One region of the Streptacidiphilus monticola genome, then DNA from elsewhere that is predicted to be linked to it. Evidence: riboswitches for the same ligand, from Rfam matches in the RefSeq annotation. Region 1 holds a riboswitch; the other holds the start of a gene.
What was found. A riboswitch is a leader RNA that binds a small molecule or an ion and turns the genes downstream of it on or off. The one in region 1 is predicted to bind cyclic di-AMP.
Positions count from the first base shown of each region.

Region 2: it holds a riboswitch for cyclic di-AMP, as region 1 does, so the genes downstream of both, ACFP3V_RS28540 (glycoside hydrolase family 16 protein) here and ACFP3V_RS31195 (M23 family metallopeptidase) in region 1, are expected to answer to the same signal.

Region 1 is NZ_JBHSQJ010000185.1:985-8,016, forward strand. It holds gene ACFP3V_RS31185 (MFS transporter) at 1-933, shown strand, start outside; gene ACFP3V_RS31190 (undecaprenyl-diphosphate phosphatase) at 1,058-1,981, shown strand; cyclic di-AMP (ydaO/yuaA leader) riboswitch at 2,085-2,219, shown strand; gene ACFP3V_RS31195 (M23 family metallopeptidase) at 2,233-2,979, shown strand; gene ACFP3V_RS31200 (hypothetical protein) at 3,115-3,420, opposite strand; gene ACFP3V_RS31205 (hypothetical protein) at 3,437-5,017, opposite strand; gene ACFP3V_RS31210 (PrsW family intramembrane metalloprotease) at 5,140-6,759, opposite strand; partial or broken gene trmB (tRNA (guanosine(46)-N7)-methyltransferase TrmB) at 6,814-7,032, opposite strand, start outside.
Region 2 is NZ_JBHSQJ010000147.1:29,519-36,550, reverse strand. It holds gene ACFP3V_RS28545 (amidohydrolase) at 1-1,332, shown strand, start outside; gene ACFP3V_RS28540 (glycoside hydrolase family 16 protein) at 1,349-2,554, opposite strand; cyclic di-AMP (ydaO/yuaA leader) riboswitch at 2,553-2,714, opposite strand; gene ACFP3V_RS28535 (PPOX class F420-dependent oxidoreductase) at 3,141-3,548, shown strand; gene ACFP3V_RS28530 (TetR/AcrR family transcriptional regulator) at 3,532-4,134, opposite strand; gene ACFP3V_RS28525 (GNAT family N-acetyltransferase) at 4,174-4,629, opposite strand; gene ACFP3V_RS28520 (NAD(P)-dependent oxidoreductase) at 4,719-5,591, shown strand; gene ACFP3V_RS28515 (NAD(P)H-dependent oxidoreductase) at 5,617-6,180, opposite strand; gene ACFP3V_RS28510 (TetR/AcrR family transcriptional regulator) at 6,301-6,906, shown strand; gene ACFP3V_RS28505 (LutC/YkgG family protein) at 6,910-7,032, opposite strand, start outside.

The DNA of each region.
Region 1 (7,032 bases):
CTGGCCACGATGATCGTCCGGTGCACCACCAAGGCCCGCCGGGCGCACGCCTTCGCGGTGCAGTTCACGCTGATCAACCTGGGCATGGGTATCGGCGCCCTGATCGGTGGTCAGATCGTGGACACCGCCCGCCCGGTGACCCTTGAGCTGCTGTTCGCCATCGAGGCGGCCATGTTCCTGGTGCTCGCCGCGATCACCGGCACGGTCCGGGTCCCGGCGCTGCGCGACAGCGCGGACGCCGCGGCCGAGCGGTCCCGTTCGGACTTCCGCACCCTGCTCCAGGACAAGGGCATGGTCCGGCTGTCCGTCCTGGCAGCGCTGATCTTCTTCGCCTGCTACGGCCAGTTCGAGTCCGGCGTCGCCGCCTACGCGACCGGCACGGTCGGCATCTCGCCGTCCGCGCTCGGCTTCGGACTGGGCGTCAACACCTTCGCCATCGTGCTGCTGCAGATGGTCGTGGTCCGGATCACCGCCCGGTACCGCCGCACCACGGCGGTCATCGCCACGGGCGCGGTCTGGCTCGGCGCCTGGGCGGCGGCCGGGGTGGCCGGTCTGTTCCACGGCAGCAGCGGTGCCGCGGTGGGCGCGATGATGACGACGTACGCCCTCTTCGGCGTCGGCGAGGCGCTGCTCGCGCCGACGCTGGGCCCGATCGTCGCGGACCTGGCCCCGGCGCACCTGCTGGGCACCTACAACGCCGCCTTCGCGCTGGTGAAGCAGACCGCCATCGCGATCGGCCCGGCCGTCGGCGTGCTGCTGGTCGGCTCCGGACTGTCGCCGCTCTACCTGCTGGTGATGGCGGCGAGCACGGTGCTGATCGCGGTGCTGGCAGTGCGCCTGCGCGCGGTGCTGACGCCGCTTCAGGACAACGCGCCGGAGACGGTGCGCCCGAGCCTGGTCGTGGCGGAGCGGGTGCCCGTCCACGCGGCCTGAGCGCCCCGGCGTGAACTCTGGGCGGTATCTCGGTGAACAGCTGACAGATCCGGGCCCGTTGTCTACAGGCTTGTAGTACTTTCGGGCCCGGTTCTGTCAACTCCCGTGTAGCCGAAGGCCGCTGATGTCCGTCCTGACCTATCCAGAAGCGATCGGCGTCGGCCTGCTCCAGGGCGTCACCGAGCTGTTCCCGGTGTCCAGCCTTGGCCACAGCATCCTGATCCCGGCCCTGATCGGCGGCCACTGGAAGACGGACCTGGACATGTCCGCCGCCGACTCGCCCTATCTCTCGGTGCTGGTGGCCCTGCACTTCGCGACCGCCCTGGCCCTGGTCGTCTACTTCTGGCGGGACTGGGTCCGGGTGTTCCAGGGCTTCTTCAGCTCGGTCCGGGAGCGCCGGATCGAGACCGTCAACCAGCGGCTGGCCTGGCTCCTGATCGTGGCCACGGTGCCGGTGTGCATCGCCGGCGTGGCGCTCGACAAGGTCTTCCGCGAGCACCTGGGCAAGCCCGTCCCGGCGGCGCTCTTCCTCACCCTGAACGGCCTGGTGCTGTGGATCGCGGAGCGCCTGCGCCGCGGCGGCACCGGCCGAAGGCGGGCCGGGGACGAGCTGCCTGGCGCCTACGAGGAGGACGTCCACCCGGACATCCTCTCCGACCGACGCATCGTCAAGCTCCGCTGGGGGCAGGCCGTCATGATCGGTGCCGCGCAGATCCTCGCGCTGCTGCCGGGCATCAGCCGCTCGGGCGTGACCATGAGCGCGGGCATCTTCAAGGGCCTGCGCCACGAGGACGCCGCCCGCTTCGCCTTCCTGCTGGCCACCCCGGTGATCGGCGGCGCGGCCGTGCTCAAGCTCCCCGAACTGGCGGGCCCGCAGGGCCACGGCATCCTCGGCCAGGTGGCCGCGGGGTCGGTGTGCGCGTTCGTCGCGGGCTACGTCGCGGTGCGCTTCCTGACGAAGTACTTCGAGACGAAGACGATGACCCCGTTCGCGATCTACTGCACCGTCGCGGGGCTCGGCAGCCTGGCGTATCTGTCGCTCTCCTAGCCGCACTTGGGGCGAAAGCGGACAGGGCGGACACAGCTTCGGTCGGAACCCAACAGCCCCCGGGGAAGTGCTTGGAATCACGCGCCTTTACGATTACCGTTCCATAACGCAGTCGCCTAATCCCGCGAGGGAACCGGGGAACCACGTACCTGGGGTGCATCGGCCGTAACGGCCGTAGGAGACCTTCCGATCCTCTCCGAACCCGTCAGCTAACCCGGTCGGCGCGAGGAACGGAAGGGAGCGCGCCTGTCATGGCGTCATATCAGGCCACCGAGGCCCCCGTTGAGGCCCTGGTGCCCCGTCAGCGCGGCTCCGCCGCGCTCGGCCTGGCGGCGATGGCGGTCGGTGCGACCACGGGCGTGATCGGCCTGGCCGACCCGGCTACCGCCGCGGAGCGCGCCCCGGTCCCCGCGACCGTCCCCGACGCCCACGCCCCCGTCAGCGCGCAGGACCTCGCGGACGCGGGCTCGGCCCTGCTGGACCGGCTGCGCACGCAGACCACCGCCCCGGACGCCGACTCGGCGCGGGTCGCGGCCGCCCAGGCCGCCACGGCGAAGGCGCGGTCCCGCGCCCAGGCCGAGGCGGCGGAGGCACAGGCCGCGGCGCTCGGCCAACTCACCGCCCCGCTGGCCGGCTTGCCGCTTCCCGCGCCGCAGGCGGCGGGCTACTGGTCCCATCTGCACACGGGCGTCGACCTGCCGGCCCCGGCGGGCAGCCTGGTGCAGTCGGTGGGCTCCGGCACGATCGTCTCGGCGGGCTGGGCGGGCTCCTACGGCTACCGCGTCATCGAGCGGCTGGGGGACGGGACGGAGGTCTGGTACTGCCATCTGTCCGCCATCGCGGTGGGCGCGGGCCAGACGGTCCCGGCCGGCCAAGTGCTCGGCCGCGTCGGCGCGGTGACCCCCGCGTCGGGCCCGCAGCTGCACCTGGAGATCCGTCCCGACGGCGCGGACCCCGTCGAGCCTCTCTCCTGGCTCTCCGCCCACGGCGCACTGTAGGGCCCCTTCAGGGGCGCGGGGAACTGCGCGAGCAACACACCACTCGGGGAGGTCCGACCCGTACAGGGGGACGGACCTCCCCGGGTGGTGGGTCGGCCGCGCAGTTCCTCGCGCCCCTAGCGGGGCCTGCGGCCCCTAGCGGGGCCTGCGGTCGGCGAGAGCCCAACTCGCCGTGGCGACAACGCCGGTGACCGTGAGCACGGAGGGCCACGCGCCGAGCTTCTTCGCGAGGGGGTGGGAGCCCGCGAACGCGGCGACGTACAGGCCGGACAGCCCCGCCGCCGTCGCGGGGCCGGCCGCGCGGGTCCACTGGGTGGCCGCCGCCGCGCCCGCGGCCAGCAGCGCGACGCCGCCCAGCTCGCGCCGCGCCGTCGCGCGGGCGATGCCGTAGCCGCCCACCAGTCCGGCCGCGGCGAGCAGTCCTCCGGGAACCCTGGCCATCGCGTCGTCATCCCTCTCAGTTGGTACGGGTGTTGTGCAGGTGCAGGCCGATGTACCCGATGTACACCTTGCCCGTCCCCGAGCAGTCGTCGTGGTAGTGCAGCCGGGGGGCCGTGCCCCCGCCGCCTATCCGCAGGTGGGCGCCCATGAAGACACGGCCGGAGGGGTCCACCTCCGGTGGCACCGGCAGCAGGCGCTCCCGCTTCCACTTGTTGTTGGTACTGACCGTACGCGACTCCCCGCGGATCACCTTGCGCGGGGGGAACGCGTGGCAGTCCGGGGGCGTGTTCTCGCACCAGCTGCGGAAGTCGCCGCCCGAGGTCCCGGTCGCCGCGGCCTCGGCGTAGTCCTGCAGGGCCAGCAGGGCGTCCCAGGCCATCCGCACCCAGGTGGGGTGGTCGGTCTGCTCGTCCAGCTCCTTGGTGAGCCGGGGGTCGCCGGTGAAGACCAGGCCGGGGAACTCCTCCGCCTCCAGCCGGTCCACCAGCTCGGCGAAGCTCGTGGGATCGTCGCCGTGCGGACGCCGGGGGGCCAGGCCGGTGAGCGACCGCAGCTGGGAGCGGGCCGCGCGCAGCTCGCTGTACTGCTCGTCGTACTCGGCCGCGAGCTGCGACTCGCGCTCCTCCGCGGCCCGCAGCCAGCGGCGGACCTCCTGCAACTCCTCGGCACGGGCGCGCTGTTCGTGCGCCTCCTCCTCATCGCGGTCCACCAGGAGGCCGCCCGGCTGGACGTCGTCCGCCTCGGGCAGCCCGCTGGGCTTGAGCGGGGGCAGGCCCACCAGCGCGTCCGGCAGCGGCGTCTGCACCGCCAGCCGCCGCGGCAGCCAGGCCAGCAGGCCCGAGGCGCGGCGCAGGTTGTCCTCGATCGTCGCCCGGGACATCACCCGGTGCCGGGGTGCCTCGGGGGCCCAGGCCGGGTCCAGGCCGGGCAGGTAGGTGCGGATCGCGCCGCCGTAGACGCGGTGGTGCTCCAGCGCGCCGTTGAAAGCCCGCTCGGCGCCGGGGGAGAGGGCGTAGAGCACGGCCAGCCCGGTGCAGCCGCGGGTGACCGGGTCGACCACCTGGTCCAGCCAGTCCTCGAAGTCGGTGTGCAGTGGTGTGGAGGCGACGACCACCGGCAGCCGGCGGTCCGGGTCGCACAGCTCGTCCAGGATCGCGTCCACGTCGCCCCGCTCGATCACCGTGGGCAGCGCGTGCACGCGGGCCGCCTCGGGCTGCGGCCCCTCGACCGCCGCCAGCACGTCCAGCAGGCCACGGGCCAGCGCCGGGACAGGGGCCTTCGCGGGGGTCTCACCCCGTACCGGCAGCTGCTCGGAGTCGAGCTGGACCCAGGTCTTCCCGTCCCGCTTGCCGGTGCTGACGGTCAGTGAGGTCTGCCAGATGCCCTGGACGGTGAACTCGCGCAGCCGCCAGCGGGCCAGCCGCCCCTGGACGGCCCGGCCCCGGACCACGTGGTCGAGGACGGCCTGCGGACCCACCAGGTCCCGTCCGTTGCCGCCACTGGGAGCGTCATAGTGCAGGGCCTTGAGCCACTGTCTGACCTGCTGCTCCGCGAGCGCGACCGTCTCCTGGTGCCCATGCCCACTGGTCACGGCCATGCGATAGATGCCATCGGTCACTGGCGCAGCCTCCTGACGCTGTGTCGGCGTCGCCGCACGTCACTGTGCGGTTAGGAAGGACAACGCGCCACCGGTGTCCGTTGGTTCCGGTACGGCGTAACTCAGCTCTCGGAATTTGTCGGTGGCTGGTCAGCGGCCTGGGCCGGTTCGCTCGTCGGCGCCTCCGCCGGGGATTCCGCTTCCGCCGGTACCGCGGGCTGCTGCGGGGGAACGGCGGGCCGGTATCCCGCGCCCGGGTAGGGCTGCACCGGGTAGCCCGGCGGGCGGAACGGCTGCGGATACGGGTGCCCGTACGGCTGCGGGTAGGGACGGCCGTACGGTTGCTGCGGCTGCTGCATGTGCGGCCACTGCGCCCCGGCCACCGGGCCCGCCTGCTGCGGCAGCCGCGCGGGGTGTCCCGGGGCCGGGGCCGGTCCCCAGGCGAAGCCGGGCGCGACCGGCGGGTGGGTCCGGTACCACTCCTGCGCGCCGACCCGTTCCAGCACCGGCGTCACCTGCTGCCGCCGCTGCCACAGGTGGTGCAGCAACTCCTGCTCCCGCTCGGTGAAGTCCGGCGTGGGCACGCCCCGAGCCGCCCGCTCGCGCAGGAAGGCCAGCGAGGTCGCGAAGGACTGGTACTCGCGCATCGCCCGGTCCCCGGCCGAGCCCTGGGTGAACTGCGCCAGCGCCCGCGCCTGCCGCCGGGTCCGCATCGACGAGAGCACCAGCGGCACCGGCTGTGCCAGCCAGCCCGCCGTGACGTAGACCGGCAGTTGACGCGCGATCACCTTCAGTTCGCTGCCGCGGGACCAGACCACCAGCCACACGGTGAGCGCGAACAGCGGCACCATGAACAGGAAGTACACACCGATGAAGCCGAAGGCCCCGAGCACCGGGGCGCTGTTCCAGGTGCCGTGCAGCAGCATCGCGAAGACCCAGCCGGCGATCGGCGCGCAGATCCGCTGCCACCGCACCCGGGTCAGCGCGGCGATGCCGAAGCCGATGCCGGTCATCGTGGTGAACAACGGGTGTGCGAACGGCGACATCACCTCGCGCAGCAGGAAGGTGACGACGGTCTCGGTCAGCCCGAGGCCCTCCTCGTTGCCGTCCAGCACGGAGCGGCCGATGTAGAGGATGTTCTCGGTGAAGGCGAAGCCCGTCGCGGTGAAGCCGGCGTAGACCGCGCCGTCCACGATGCCGGTCAGGTCCCGGCGCCGGAACAGGAAGATCAGCAGGATCGCCGCACCCTTGGCCGACTCCTCCACCAGCGGCGCGACCAGGCTGGCGCCCATGGTCTCCCCACCGCCGATCTGATGGCTGATCAGCAGCGAGGTGGCCCAGGTGTTCGCCAGGATCGCGACCAGCGTCGCGGCGGAGGCGCCCCAGGCGAAGCAGAACAGCAGGTTGCGCCAGGGCTTGGGCTCGACGCGGTCCAACCAGTAGAACGCGCCCAGCACCAGCGGCACCGGCAGCACGGCCAGGCACAGGCCCACGGTGAACCCCGCGGTCCCCGTCTGCTTGTGCACCATGGCCATGATCGCCACCGCGCACAGCGCGAGCACGATGACGATGGCCGTCAGCCGCAGCGCCTTGTTCTCCAGCAGATTGCGCGGCGCCTTGTAGCGGAACCGCGCGGGCAGCGCGAACGCCGGCTCAGCCGTCCCCGGTTCGGCCTGCGGCACCTGCGGCAGGGGGCTTGGCATCTCGTTGACCGCCGAGGGCTCCGGCTGCGCGCTGCTCACCCCATGACCTTAGCGGGCGCAGGTGAGCCGGGGTAGGGGAAGCCCGACGGGCCGTCAGGACCGCTTCCGGAAGAGGAGGTCGTGCACGATGTGTCCCTTGGCGATGCCCTGCCGCTCGAACTTCGTGAAGGGCCGCCACTCCGGACGCGGTGCCCACCCGTCGCCCTCCGGGTGGAGGTTCTCCAGCTGCGGCAGACCGGAGAGCACCTCGAGCATCTGCTCCGCGTACGGCTCCCAGTCGGTGGCCAGGTGCACGACGGCGCCGGGCCGCAG
Region 2 (7,032 bases), on a different contig from region 1:
ATCACCGGCGGCGGCTGGGCCATGGAGCACTTCCCCGGCGGCACCCCCCGCAAGGAGGACCTCGACGCGATCTGCCCCGACCGTCCCGTCTTCCTCTTCAACCGCGACGTCCACGGCGCCTGGGTCAACTCCAAGGCGCTGGAGTTGGCCGGGATCACCAAGGACACCCCCGACCCCGCCGACGGCCGCATCGAGCGCGACCCGGCCACCGGCGAACCCACCGGCACCCTCCACGAGGGCGCCGCCTACACCGTCAACGAACGCGTCGTGCCGCTGCCCGGCCAGGACGAGTGGCAGGCCGCGATCCTCGCCGGCCAGGCCCACCTGCACGCCCTCGGCATCACCGGCTGGCAGGACGCCTGGGTCACGCCGGACACCCAGCTCGCCTACCAGGCCCTCGCCGCCGACGGCCGCCTCACCGGCCGCGTCGTCGGCGCGCTGTGGTGGGAACGCCACCGCGGCCTGGAGCAGATCGACGACCTCGCCGCCCGCCGCGAATCCGGACGTACCGTCAACTCACCCCGCTCCCACCTGGGTTCGGGCTTCTTCCCCACCTCGGTCAAGATCATGACGGACGGCGTCCTGGAGAACCACACCGGCGCCCTGCTGGAGCCGTACTGCGACGGCTGCGGCGGCGTCAGCGACAACCACGGCCTGACCTACGTCGACCAGGACACGCTGACCGCCGCCCTGGTGCAGCTGGACGCGCTCGGCTTCCAGGTCCACCAGCACGCCATCGGCGACCGCGCCGTGCGCAACGCCCTCGACGCCGTGGCCGCCGCCCGCGCCGCCAACGGGCCCGGCGACCGCCGCCACCACCTCGCCCACCTGCAACTCGTCCAGCCCGAGGACGTCAAGCGCTTCGCCGAACTCGACGTCGTCGCCAACCTGCAGACCTACTGGGCGCAGACCGAGCCGCAGATGGACGAGCTCACCATCCCCTTCCTGGGACCGGAGCGGGCCGCGATGCAGTACCCCTTCGCGGACCTGCACGCCGCCGGCGCGAGGCTGGCCATGGGCAGCGACTGGGCGGTGACCACCGCCGACCCCCTCGAGCAGATCGAGGTGGCGGTGCGCCGCATCGACCCCGAGAACCGGGGCAACGTCCCGTTCCTGCCCGCGCAGTGCCTGTCCCTGGACACGGCCGTCGACGCCTTCACCGCGGGCTCCGCCTACGTCAACCACGACGACCAGGCCGGCTCCCTGCGCGTCGGCGCCCGCGCGGACCTGGTCCTGCTGGACCGGGACCTGTTCGAACCGGGCTTCCTGCCCGCGGACGCCACGGTCGAACTGACCGTGGCGTCCGGAGAGGTGGTCTACCGGCTCCAGTGAGTCGGCCGGGGCGTGCTCAGCGGTAGACGCGGACGTAGTCCGCGGAGAAGGTGATCGGCGTCGAGCTGGACGGCGCGGGGTGGTACTGACCGGCCACGACCGACAGGTTGAGGATCAGGTTGGCGGACCAGTTCGCGCCGACACCGGTGCCGTCGGAGTACACCTTCACGCCGTTGACGTACCAGTCCACGGAGTTGGCGCCGTACTTGGTGCCGATGGTGACCCAGCCGCCGGGCTTCACCGCGTTGCTGTCGGTCCAGTACTTCTGGCCGCTGTTGACGTGGTTGGTCAGCTCCAGCAGGTTCGGGTTGTCCGGGTGGTACTCGAAGGAGTCGATCTCGCTGCCGCCGTTCTTCCAGGTCCACAGGGCCGGCCAGGCGCCCTGCACGCTGGGCAGCTTGACCCGCGCCTCGACGTAGTCGCCGGTGCGGACCTGGAAGTTCTCCTGCGAGCCCTCGGTGGTCAGCAGCCCGGTGGTCCAGGCCTGCTTGCCGTTCTCCAGGGTGTGGCCGCTGGGCTGCGCGGTGAAGGTGGCGACGCCGCCGGAGACGGACACGTCGTTCGGGTCCAGCCAGTCGAGCTTGTTGTCGTCCGGGTTGTGCGTGCCGTAGCGGTAGGCGGAGGACGTGTCGGCCTTCCAACGGGAGCCCAGCGAAAGGGAGTTGAACTCCTCGTCCCAGGCCAGTGAACCGCCGGCGACACTGCCGGAGGGCGCGGTCGACGCGGTCCCGGTGGGCGTGCTCGTCGGGGTGCTGGTGGGAGTCGGGGTGCTGGCCGGGGTCGGCGCCGGGGCCGGGGTGCTCGCCGCGGCGGCGACCGTCAGGGTCTTGGCGGTCAGGTTGTGCCAGCCGCTGCCGTCGAGGTAGGCGCCGAACACCGAGTAGCGACCGGCCGCGAACGCGCGGGACCCGGCGTTGACGGTGAGGCCGCCCGGGCAGACGCGGACGTTGCTCTTCCAGCCGGGGAAGTCGACGTTGTTCCCCTTCGCGTCGCGGACCGCGACGCCCAGGCTCCGCACCGTGGTGCAGGCCGACGAGGTGGCGTGGACGCGCAGGGTGGCGGTGACCGCGTGGCCGGGCGTGGCCCTGGTCGGGCTGAGGCTGTCCTCGGCGAGGCGCGGCGCGGAGGTGGCCGCGCCGGCGTGGCCGGCGAAGGCGAGGAGCAGGGCGGGGGTGACGGCGAGCGCGGCGATGCCGGCCCGCGCCGCGGGCGTGCGGGGCATGGGTTCTCCTCCGACGCCTGCGGAGTTAGCTGTCGGGTTCGGGCGGGAGGTGCCCGGTCGCGCAGCGGTGCGCGCGACTTCACCCCGAGCCGGGCGCGTGTCCGCTCCCGGCGCAGTACTCGGTTCCCCCGCTCCTGTCCGTGCTCGGTTCTCGGGCGCACCCCGCGACCGGGCGGACAGGATTCGGCGTGCCAGGTGCGGGCGTCCGCGCGTGGGTCGCGGACGCCCGCACCTTAGGCAGATTTTTAGATCATCTACAAAGTGCTTCTGGTCACATCCGCCCCACCGATCCCGCCGACCCACGGCTGGTGCCGTGTCCGGACAGGTTCGCGGGGCTGCGGTGTCCGGGGGCACCCCCCGGCCGAAGGCTGGGGGAAGGTCGCAAGGCGGAGGGCCGCCCTCGTACCGGATGTACTCGGCCGCGCCCGACAACGCGGCGTGGGGCCCCCGGGCCGAAGGCTGGCGGTGCCGTGCCGGGCGCCGCGACACGGTGGATCTGTCCGGACACGGCACTCGCCGGAATCGCCTCGCCCGGCCGCGCGTTGAGCCCGATGGCCAGCTGTCCACCGGCGAAAGGAAACTGACGGTGAGTGCGAAGTTCTCGGAGGGGCTCGTCCGGTATCTGGACGAGGAGAAGCCCTACGCCACCGTGGCCACCGTGCTGCCCGACGGCCGTCCGCACCTGACCGTGGTCTGGGTGCTCCGGGACGGCGACGACCTGCTGATCTCCACCACCTCGACCCGGCAGCAGGGCCGGAACCTGCTGCGCGACCCGCGCATCACGGTGATGGTCAACCCGCCGGCCACGCCCTTCCTGTACGCGGAGATCCGCGGCACGGCCGAGGTCACCGAGGACGCGGACCACAGCGTCCTCAACCGGGTCGCGCGCAAGTACACGGGCCAGGACTACATCGACTTCAACCCCGACTCCGTCAACGACGGACCGCGCCTGGTCGTCCGGGTCAAGCCGGAGAAGATCACCGGTCGGCTCTGATCCCCGCCGCCGCGTCCAGCAGCGGGCCGACCTCCTCGACCACCGCCTCCAGCGCGCGCACGTCCCGTTCCGCGCGCGCGATCAGGATGGCACCCTCGACGGCGCTGATCATCACGGTGGCGAGGGACCCGGCCCGTTGCTCCGGCACGCCCATCTCGCGCAGGGCCTCGGCCAGCGGACGCGCCCACGCCGCGAAGGCGTCGGCCGCCGCGGCGCGCACCGAGTCGACGGCGTCCGCGCAGTCCACCGTGGCGGCGGCCACCGGGCAGCCGGAGGCGAAGCCCACGCCGAGGTACTCGTCGATCCACTGCCCCGCCATGCCGGCCAGCAGCCCGCTGGGCGTCGGCTGGGCCATCGCGGCCATGAACCGGGCGACCCGCCGGGCGGCGTAGTCACCCGCCCAGGTGACCGCCTCGGCGACCAACTGCTCCTTGCCGCCCGGGAAGTAGTGCTGCAGCGAGCCGCGCGGGGCCTCCGCGTGGGCGGCCACGTCGCGCATGCCGGTGGCGCCCACCCCGTCGCGGCGGATCAGCTGTGCCGCGCTGAAAACCATCCGCTCGCGCGGGCCGCGCTGCGACGTGCCCATCATCCACCTCCTGTGCGCCGGGGCCCTGCTGACGCGGGCTCAGAACAGCCTATAGACACAGCTCGTCCCGTCCGGGCCGATGGACCACTCGACGAGTTCCCACTGCCGCGAAAGCGAGGCCAGCAGCCGGGTCCGACCCGGCAGCACCAGCACCCCGAACCGCTTCAGCCCCCGGTCGCGGGCCCGCTCCAGCAGCGCGGTGGTCAGCGCCCGGCCGACGCCCCGCCGCTGCCAGGCGTCCGCCACGAGCACCCCGAGTTCGCCGGCGTCGTCCCCCTCGGCGACGAGGCTGGCCAGGCCGACGACCGCCGATCCCGCCCGGGCGACCAGCGCGTCGTGGCGCGTGGGCGGCCCGGCGAGCACCCCCGCCGCGTAGCGCGGCGGCAGGGCGCCGACCTGCCCGCAGAAGCGCTGCCGCAGCGTCTCCGCCGAGCAGGCGGCGACCAGCCCGTCCAGTTCGTCCCGGCCGCGCGGCCGGTCTATGACAACGGTCATAGACCTGATTATTATGACGCTCGTCATAGCGAGCAAGCGGGCGCGGAGGTTCGGCCGTGGCGGACGTGGGATTCCTGGGACTCGGCATCATGGGGCAGCCCATGGCGCTGCGGCTCGCGGCGGCGGGCACGGACCTGCTGGTGTGGAACCGCACGCCCGCGCGCTGCGCGCCGCTGCGGCAGGCCGGCGCGCGGGTCGCCGCCTCCTCGGCGCAGGTCTTCGCCGAGGCGCGGACGGTGATGCTGATGCTCGCCGACGAGGCGGCGATGGACGCCGTACTGCGGCGCGGCACAAGAGAGTTCGCGGACCTGGTGGCCGGGCGCACGGTGGTGCACCTGGGCACGACCGCGCCCGCGTACTCGGCCGGGCTCGACGCCGACATCCGCGCGGCGGGCGGGAGTTATCTGGAGGCGCCGGTCTCCGGATCCCATGTGCCCGCGGCCACCGGCCAGTTGATCGGCATGCTGGCCGGCGACCCGGAAACCGTGGCGGCCGTCCGCCCGCTGCTGGAACCGCTGTGCCGGGAGGTCTTCGACTGCGGCACACCGCCGCAGGCGCTGCGGCTCAAGCTGGCCGTCAACCTCTTCCTGATCACCACGGTCACCGGCTTCACCGAGGCCTTCCACCTCGCCGAGCGCAGCGGGCTGGACACCCGGCTCTTCCTCGACGTGGTGGGCGCGGGCCCGATGGCGAGCGCGGTCTCGGCCATGAAGACGCCCAAGCTGGCCAAGCGCGACTTCGCGGCCCAGGCGGCGGCGCTGGACGTGCTCAAGAACAACCGGCTGGTCGCCGAGGCGGCGCGGGCGGCGGGCGCGGCCTCCCCCCTGCTGGACGTGTGCCACGAGCTGTTCCGCGAGACCGTCGCCCTCGGCCACGGGGAGGCGGACATGGTCGCTGTCCTGCACGCCCTGGAAGCGCGGACGGCCCCCCGCCCGGAGGATCCGGGCGCAGGGCCGAACTGACGGGACGTCAGGCGCGTGGCGCTGCTCAGGCGGCGGCGGGGGCGGCCACCGCGGCGGCGACCTGCTCCAGCACGGTCACCAGCTGGCCGGTGACCTCCTCGTCGTCCACCGGGTGGGTCTCGGCGAAGCGGACCACGGAGCCGGGGACGGAGAGCTTGGCCTCCTCGAGGACCTTGGCGCCGGCGATCCCGGCGGCCTTGCGGGCCTCGTCCTGCGCCCAGACGCCGCCGAACTGGCCGTAGGCGGTGCCGACGACGGCGACCGGCTTGCCGGACAGCGCGCCGGCGCCGTACGGGCGGGACAGCCAGTCGATGGCGTTCTTCAGCACGGCCGGGATGGTGCCGTTGTACTCGGGCGAGAAGAAGAGGAAGGCGTCGGCGTCGGCGGCGGCCGTGCGCAGCGCGACGGCGGCGGCCGGAGCGGCGCCCTCGACGTCGATGTCCTCGTTGTAGAACGGGACGTCGGCCAGGCCCTCGACGATGACGACCTCGACGCCCTCGGGAGCGACCTTCACCGCGGCCTCGGCCAGCTGGCGGTTGTGCGAGCCGGCGCGGAGGCTGCCGACCAGAGCGGCGATCTTGACGGACATGGGAACTCCAAGCAAGGGGATAGCTGCGGGCGGGCAATCGGACCGAGGTCCGCTTGCTGATTTCTAACACACTAAACGGACCAGGGTCCATTTGTCTTCCCCGCGCGCTACGCTGCTTCCATGCCGTCCGAGCCGCTGCCCCTCTCCCTCTCCGCCCCGCCCGTCGTGCGGGCCGATGCCGCGCGCAACCGCGCCAAGCTGTTGGAAGCCGCCCAGACGCTGGTGCGGGAGCAGGGCGCGGAGAACGTGACGATGGAGGCGGTCGCCGCCGCCGCCTGCGTCGGCAAGGGCACGGTCTTCCGCCGCTTCGGCGACCGCGCCGGGCTCATGTACGCCCTGCTCGACCAGGGCGAGCGGGATTTCCAGCAGGCGTTCATCTTCGGCCCGCCGCCGCTCGGCCCGGGCGCCCCGCCGGTCGAGCGGCTCGAAGCCTTCGGCGCGGCCCTGCTGCGGCACCTGGAGCGGCACCTCGACGTCTTCGTGGCCGCGAGCCGGGAGCCGGTCAAGCGCCTGGGCGTCGGTCCGGCCCGGGTGCACGCGACGCACATCGCCATGCTGCTCCAGCAGGCCAAGGTGGGCGGGGACGTGGAGCAACTGACGCAGGTCCTGCTCGGGTTCTTCGAGCCGAGCCAGGTCAAGTACCTGCTCACCGAGCGCGGCAGGTCCGTGGAGGATCTGGAGCGCGGCTGGCGGGACCTGGTCCGCCGGATCACGCACCGATGTTGACGCTCAGTCAGTCCCTTCCGCGTGACGGGCGCCCTCGCCGTCCTCGACCAGCACCACGGTCAGCCGCCGCGGGCCGTGCACGCCCTGGACCCGGATCATCTCGATGTCCGCGGTCGCGGAGGGCCC